Regions from separate parts of the Nostocoides vanveenii genome, predicted to be linked through region 1. Evidence: riboswitches for the same ligand, from Rfam matches in the RefSeq annotation. Region 1 holds a riboswitch; the other holds the start of a gene.

Region 1 (3,403 bases):
GAACGGCCTGGTCGGTGCCGAACACGGCGAGTCGGGCGCCGCGTCCGTTGGGCTTGAGAGCGATGCCCTCGGCGTGCCAACGCGCGACCGCCTCGTCGCGCAGGTGGGTAGGCGGGTCGCCATAGGAGTTGGTGACGCGCCACCACGGGACGCCACCGCCACACCGGCTCATGATCGCCCCCACCTGGCGCGGGCCGCATCCGACGATCTGGCCGACTTCGCCGTATGCCGCGATCTCCCCGCGTGGGATCAACTCGACCACGCGAAGCACGCGTTCGACCACGACTTCGTCCATGGCCGGAATCTAGCGACTGCGACCGGTTCGCCGGTCGCGGCGGCGCGGCGCGCTGGGTCACATCTACTCGCGGCGAGCGGGCGCACTCACTACGCTCACGGCATACGGGGTGGGCACGAGGAAGAGGTGGTCGGTTGTGCGCGTGACGGTGCTCGGTGCGGGCTCGTGGGGCACGGCGCTCGGCTACGCGCTGGCCAGCAAGTCGTATGCCGTGACCATGTGGGATATCGATGGTCCGGTCCTCGCCGACATCACCGAGCGCCACGAGAACGCCCGCTATCTGTCCGGCATCACGCTGCCCCCCGGGATGACCGGTGAGCCCGATCTGGAACGAGCGCTGGCCGGGGCCGAACTGGTGGTGCTGGCCGTGCCCTCGCACGCGATGCGCGTGGTGGCGAACGCCGCGGCGCCCTTCATCGGACGTGGCGCGTTGATCTGCTCGGTGACCAAGGGCATCGAGGTCGACAACCTGATGACGATGAGCGAGGTGTTGCAGGACGTCCTGCCGGGGGTGCTCCATCCGCGGCTGACCTTCCTGTCCGGCCCGTCCTTCGCCGTCGAGGTCGCGCGCGAGTTCCCGACGGCGGTGACGGTGGCGGGCTCCGACGACGAGGTCACGGTGGCCGTGCAGCACGCCTTCCACACGCCTTTCCTGCGGCCCTATGTCACCGATGATGTGGTCGGCGTGGAGATCGGCGGGTGCGCGAAGAATGTCATCGCGATCGCGACGGGTGCGGGCGACGGGCTCGGATTTGACGCGAACACGCGGGCGGCGATGATCACCCGTGGGCTGGCCGAGATCACCCGGCTCGCGGTGGCGCGGGGCGCGAATCCCCTAACGCTGTCGGGACTTTCGGGCGTCGGCGACCTGGTGCTGACGTGCTCGTCGGTCAAGTCGCGCAACTATCGCGTGGGCTTCGGGCTCGGCCAGGGGCGCTCGCTTGATGACGTCTGCGCCGAACTTGGTCAGGTCGCCGAAGGCGTGCTGAACGCCAAGTCGGTCAAGGCGCTGGCAGCGAAGGCCGGCGTGGAGATGCCGATCAGTTCCCTCGTCCACGGGCTGATCTATGAGGACCTGTCGCTGGCGGAGATCTTCGCGTTCTTCTCCAGCCGGCCGTTGCGGGCCGAGCGCGAGGATCCGGCGGGCGGCCGCTGACCAAGGCCGTATTAGACAACCCGTACGGACAGCTGTCCCCGCGAAGTATTGAAGCTGGGTCATACGCTCTGCGTTGGCCGAAGGAGCGAGGGTCCCACGCTCTGCGTGGGCAAACTTCGGGGGGTGTCTTTGGGGCGTGCCCGAGGGCCTCGGGCCGCGGCTCGGTCACCCTGAGCTAAACTTCTCTGGTTATCGCGCGAGCGATAGCCACGCGTTCGAGGGGAAGCCGGTCGAAGTCCGGCGCTGACCCGCAGCCGTAGGCCGCGCAAGCGGCGAGCCGGAATGCCTTGCCCGCGTCGAATCTTCTGTCCACCGCCGAGGGATGCGGTCCGGCAGGCCGGGCCTCCCGGCTCGTCGCGCCGCGTGCGAGGAGTCAGTGCCGTGCGCCCCACCCACCTGTTCACCGCCTGCACGGCCGGCCTCGCCGTCGCCGGGATTGTCGGCGTGGGTGCTGCCGCGGGCGCACAGGCCGACGCTGGGGGTTCGAGGTCGACGCGCGAAGTCGGGGGCTTCCTCGCCCGCCAACTCGATGCTTATGACGGGGTCCTCCCCTATCCGGGCACCGACCAGGCCGATCCCGGCCTGACGATCGACGCCGTGCTCGGCATGCTCGCCACCGGTGTCGGACCCGAGCAGGCGCGCCGTGCGGTGTCGGCCGTGGCGCCGGAGTTGGGCACATACCTCGGACCCGGGATCGCGCCCAGCGAGCTGTATGCCGGCCCGGTCGCCAAGACCGTGCTCCTCGCCACCGCGATGGGTGGCGACCCGCGCGCCTTCGCCGGCCGCGACCTCGTCGCGGACCTCGCGGGGCTGGAAGGCGCCGACGGGCGCTATGCCGACCGAACGGCATACGGCGACACATCGAACACCTACACCCAGGCCCTCGGGATCCTGGCGACCACGCAGGTCGCGGGGGCGGCGCCGGCGAGGCCGGTGGGCTTCCTGCTCGATCAGCAATGCGCCGACGGCGGGTTCCGCCTCTATGTCACGGACGATGGGTGCGTCAGCGACCCCGACCCGACCGCGCTGGCTGTCACCGCGCTGCGCGACACCGGCGAGCACGCGGCGGCGGACCGGGCCCTCGGCTACCTGCGCGCGCGGATGGGGGCCGATGGTGGGATCGGCGGTGGCACTGGCGCGTCGTCACCCAACAGCAATACGACCGGCCTTTCGGCGATGGCGTTCGCGCTGTCCGGCGAGGCATGGGGCGATGCTGCGCGAGATGCTCAGAACTTCCTGCTCTCGCTCCAATTTGGTTGTGACGCAGACGAATCCGTGCGCGGTGCGGTCGCCTATGACGCGGCGGCGTATGCCGATGTGTTGGCTTCGGGCCGGCCGGCGAGTGACCAGGAACGCAGGTCCAGCGCGCAAGCGGCGCTGGGGCTAGCCGGCGTCTCGCTCGTGGGTATCACGATCGATGGGGCGACGGCCCCCTCATCCGCGTGTGGCGTAGCAACGAGCACGCCCTCGTCGACGAGCACATCGTCGTCGGGAGGTTCGTCGACGTCCGCGGGGGCGTCGACCAGCACGGCGCCGACGTCCGGCAGCGTGACGCGTACCGTCACGGCGACGGTCACGCGATCGGCGGCGCCGCAGGTCATTTCGACGGCGGCCGCGACAGTCACCGTGACTGCGCCCGCGCCCACCGTCACTCGGACGGTCACGGCCACCGCGTCGCATTCCACCACGGACGCATCGAGCCCGGCCGGGCCCCTCACCTCCGCCGCAACCGATGCGCCCACCGGGCAGGCCACTGCTGTCGCCGCGGTGCCGATCGGGGACGACGGCGGCGGCTCAGGCGGCGGTCCGCTCGTCATCGCGGGCGCCCTCGTTCTTCTCGGCGCAGCGGGCGCCAGCGCCATTCTCCGACGTGGAAGGACCCACTGATCATGCAAACACGCTCTCTCCGAGGCTCATTCGCGGTCCTGTCCGCCGGCGCCGCCGTTGCCGTG
Region 2 (3,403 bases), on a different contig from region 1:
ACGCGCGGGTTGATCGGCGAGGACTTCCTCGCCGCCCTCCCCGATGATGCCCTCGTCGTCAATATCGCTCGCGGGCCGGTTGCGGACACCGATGCGCTGCTGCGGCATACCGGCCGACTGCGCTTCGCGCTCGACGTCACCGACCCCGAACCCTTGCCGCCCGATCACCCCTTGTGGCGCGCGCCGAACGTCCTGATCTCACCCCACGTCGGCGGCGCCTCATCGGCCTTCCGTCCACGCGCGCTGCGGATGCTGCGTGAGCAGTTGACCCGACTGGCTCGCGGCGAGGAGCCGGCGCATGTCGTCGGCGTCGGTGCGCGCCCGGCCACCTAGAATTCCCCGGCATGCCGGCCGCTCCGCTCTCTAGCCCGTATGCCGTTTCCCCCGACGACGTGGCGGCCTACCGTCGCGATGGACACATCGTCCTCCGGGGCGTCGCATCCGCGGGGGAGGTCACGGCATACGGGCCGGCGATCCGGGCAGCCGTTTCCGCCAACAACACGGAGCGGCGCCCGCTGGCCGAGCGCGACCTTTACAGCCGGGCGTTCCTCCAGACGATGAACCTCTGGCAGGTCGACGAATATGTCGCCGAATTCGTTCTTTCGCAACGCTTTGCGTCGATCGCCGCGCAGCTGCTTGGGGTTGAGCGGGTGCGCCTCTACCACGATCAGGCCCTCTTCAAGGAGCCCGGCGGCGCGTTCACCCCTTGGCATCAGGACGCGGGCTACTGGCCATTGCGCGGCGAGCGGTGCATCACGATGTGGCTGCCCTTGCTGGCCGTCCAACCCGCGATGGGGGCGCTGCAGTTCGCCTCCGGGACCAATGCCGCGGGATCCCTCTCGGACGAGGTGATCTCGCAGGCATCCGAGGATTACTTCATGTCGCTGGTGGCCGACGGACTGCTCGACGGACGTTTCCCGGTGACCGAGCCGGCGACCTTGGCGCTCGGCGACGCCTCCTTCCACGGCGGCTGGACGTTGCACCGGGCCTTGCCCAACGATGGCGCCGAGACGCGAGCGGTGATGACGGTGATCTGGTTTGCCGACGGCGAGCGGGTCATCGACCGGCCGGGCGAGCACGCCGCCGGTGACTTGGCCACCTGGCTGCCGGGCTGCGCCCCGGGCGACCTGGCGCGCTCGCCGCTGAGCCCGATCCTGCCCCGTCAGGAGCAGGCGAGCGTCGGGGCGTAGGCGATCGAGCCGGCCGAGGTGAGTGTCGCGAGGTTGGCCGGCGTCAGGCCGAGGACGGCCTGCGTCGTTGCGCGCGGAGCGGTGGCGGCGACGAACCCGGAGTCGTCGAAGGCGATGGCGCCACGCCGAGCGAAGGGGGCCGCGCAACCCTGTTGGAGGGTGCGGACATACGACCGGGTCGAGGCGGCCGCGGACACATTGGCCGCGCCGCCCACCAGATCCAGAGCGGCGGCGGTCAGGCCGGCGGAGTTTGTGTTGGCGGGGGCGCCCGCGGCACGCAGCCAGTTCGCGGCCTTGGCGGCTGCCGCACTGCGGCCGGTGGCGCGGAAAGCCTGGATCGCCAGCGCGGTCGCGTCCCGGTCGCCGGTGCACGTGGCCTGCTCGAAGGTGATCGGCACGCCGCCGTCCGCGCACGCCTGACCGGCGAGGTACCCGGCCGCGCGATTGGCGGCCGGCAGACCGGCACGGCTGAGCGCCACCACGCCGAAGCTCTGCCCGAAGGCGTTGGAGTAGTCGCCCCACTTGGAGCGGTCGCTCAGGCGGCCGTCCGCCCGCTGAAGGGATCGCAGCTCCCCGAGGATGTCGCGGCCGCCGTAGGAGCCCGGGTTCTGGCCGCGAACCTGAAGTGCGAGAACCAGTTTCGCGTGAGCGCCGGCATACGACTCGTCGGAGCCGGTGCCGATGTAACTGAGCAGGTTGCTGTCCTGGGCCAGCCACGTCAGGGCCTTCGTTGCCCGCACGTCGTTGGTCTTGGTGGCGGCAAAGGCGAGGACGGCATCGAGGGTCAGGCCCGGGTCGTCATAGCTGGTGCCGCCGAAATCGGTCATCAGATGTGAGCCGTCGACGAACTGGCGGCCGAGCCAGCCGGTCGCCACGCGAGCGCTGAGCCGGTCCGATGCCGTGGCCCGTTGCTCGCTCGTGGTGGACGTGGCGGTGGGTGACGCACCGGCCGTCGTGGCCGCGCCGAGAAGGAGAGCGCTCGCGGTGAGGCTGACGGTTACGCCGCGCGTGAGAGTGGCCGTGACGTGATTCATGAGGGAGTCCTTCCTCCGCATACCTCGGCGGGGAATCGAAAAGGGGTGGTGCCGGACGCGCCGCGCAGGCATTCGGGCTGACAGCCCCTGTGGGCCGTATCACCGCTGCGGGTCAGCGCCGGATTCGCACCGGACTTCCCCTGCTCGGACGAGCCGAACCTAGCACGCCACCGTAAGGGGGGTCAGCGGCGGCTGCGGAACCAGTCGCGCACCGAGTCCACCAGGACATCGGTGATCGCGGTGATCACGCTCCTGCCCGGCGGTTGCTTCGCCCGGCCGCCGCCCGGGCCACCCCCGGCGCCACCTCCCGAGCCACCCCCGGCGCCAGCGCCCGGGCCACCCCCGGCGCCAGCGCCCGGGCCACCCCCGGCGCCACTGCCCGGGCCGCCCTCGCCGCTGATCGGCCCAGGCGCACCCTCGGCGAGCACGACGATCGACCACGCGGCCGCGTCATAGGTGCCCTGCACGACATTGCCGCGCTCGAGCGACCAGCAGTTGAAGCCGCCCTCGAAAAAGTGGGCCGTGTCGATGATTCGCCGCCACGACACCGATGAAGGCCCTTGCGGCACAACGAAAGCCACCGGCTGATCCGCCATATTGATCAGCAGCAGGAAGTCCGCGGCGCCGACGCTAGCGGCATCGATCCACAGGCGCACGGCGCGATCGCCGTCCGCCGGCGCCTCCGCCTGGTCCGGTTGGAAGAAGACATAGCTGACATCGGTGCCGCCGAGCTCGGCATCGCCGTATGAGCGTTGCCGCAACCCCGGGTGATCACGCCGCAGCGCCCCGAGGAAGGACGCGAACACCAACTGCGGGTTGACGCCCGACGGCGAGTCTGCTCGTCCGAAGGCGTCGCGATAGCGGACGGTCGCGAGCGCCGCACCCTGCGGGGCATCGACCGCACCCGCGCCGTCCGGGACCACCGGCACCGATGTGGGCGCATTGGTCGCCAGCGCCGACCAGTTGTTCCACATCCCGATGGTGTTGAGGTTGTAGGGGTTGTTGTTGCCGTTCTGAGTGCGGCCGTACTCATCGCCCGAGCAGACCATCGGCACGCCCCGGGCGAAATAGAGCGCCACCCAGAAGTTCCGCAGCCGCTGACGGATGAGCGCCTGGTCGCCCCCGCTGCCCCAGGAGTCGTTGCTGTCCGAGCCGCCGTCCGAGGGCCCGAACGGCCAC

The links. Region 1 has a riboswitch for cobalamin ahead of ABD209_RS05060 (prenyltransferase/squalene oxidase repeat-containing protein). Riboswitches for the same ligand answer to the same signal wherever they lie in the genome.
Region 2: linked by a shared signal. The riboswitch ahead of ABD209_RS04575 (hypothetical protein) and the one ahead of ABD209_RS05060 (prenyltransferase/squalene oxidase repeat-containing protein) in region 1 are both predicted to bind cobalamin.

What each region holds. Positions count from the first base shown of each region.
Region 1 covers NZ_BAAAPN010000027.1:6,831-10,233, reverse strand. Annotated here, with positions in the region: gene ABD209_RS05070 (MGMT family protein) at 1-295, opposite strand, end outside; gene ABD209_RS05065 (NAD(P)H-dependent glycerol-3-phosphate dehydrogenase) at 432-1,451, shown strand; cobalamin riboswitch at 1,621-1,760, shown strand; gene ABD209_RS05060 (prenyltransferase/squalene oxidase repeat-containing protein) at 1,833-3,338, shown strand; gene ABD209_RS05055 (hypothetical protein) at 3,341-3,403, shown strand, end outside.
Region 2 covers NZ_BAAAPN010000024.1:17,554-20,956, reverse strand. Annotated here, with positions in the region: gene ABD209_RS04585 (2-hydroxyacid dehydrogenase) at 1-333, shown strand, start outside; gene ABD209_RS04580 (phytanoyl-CoA dioxygenase family protein) at 345-1,190, shown strand; gene ABD209_RS04575 (hypothetical protein) at 1,163-2,224, opposite strand; cobalamin riboswitch at 2,271-2,402, opposite strand; gene ABD209_RS04570 (alpha-amylase family glycosyl hydrolase) at 2,407-3,403, opposite strand, start outside.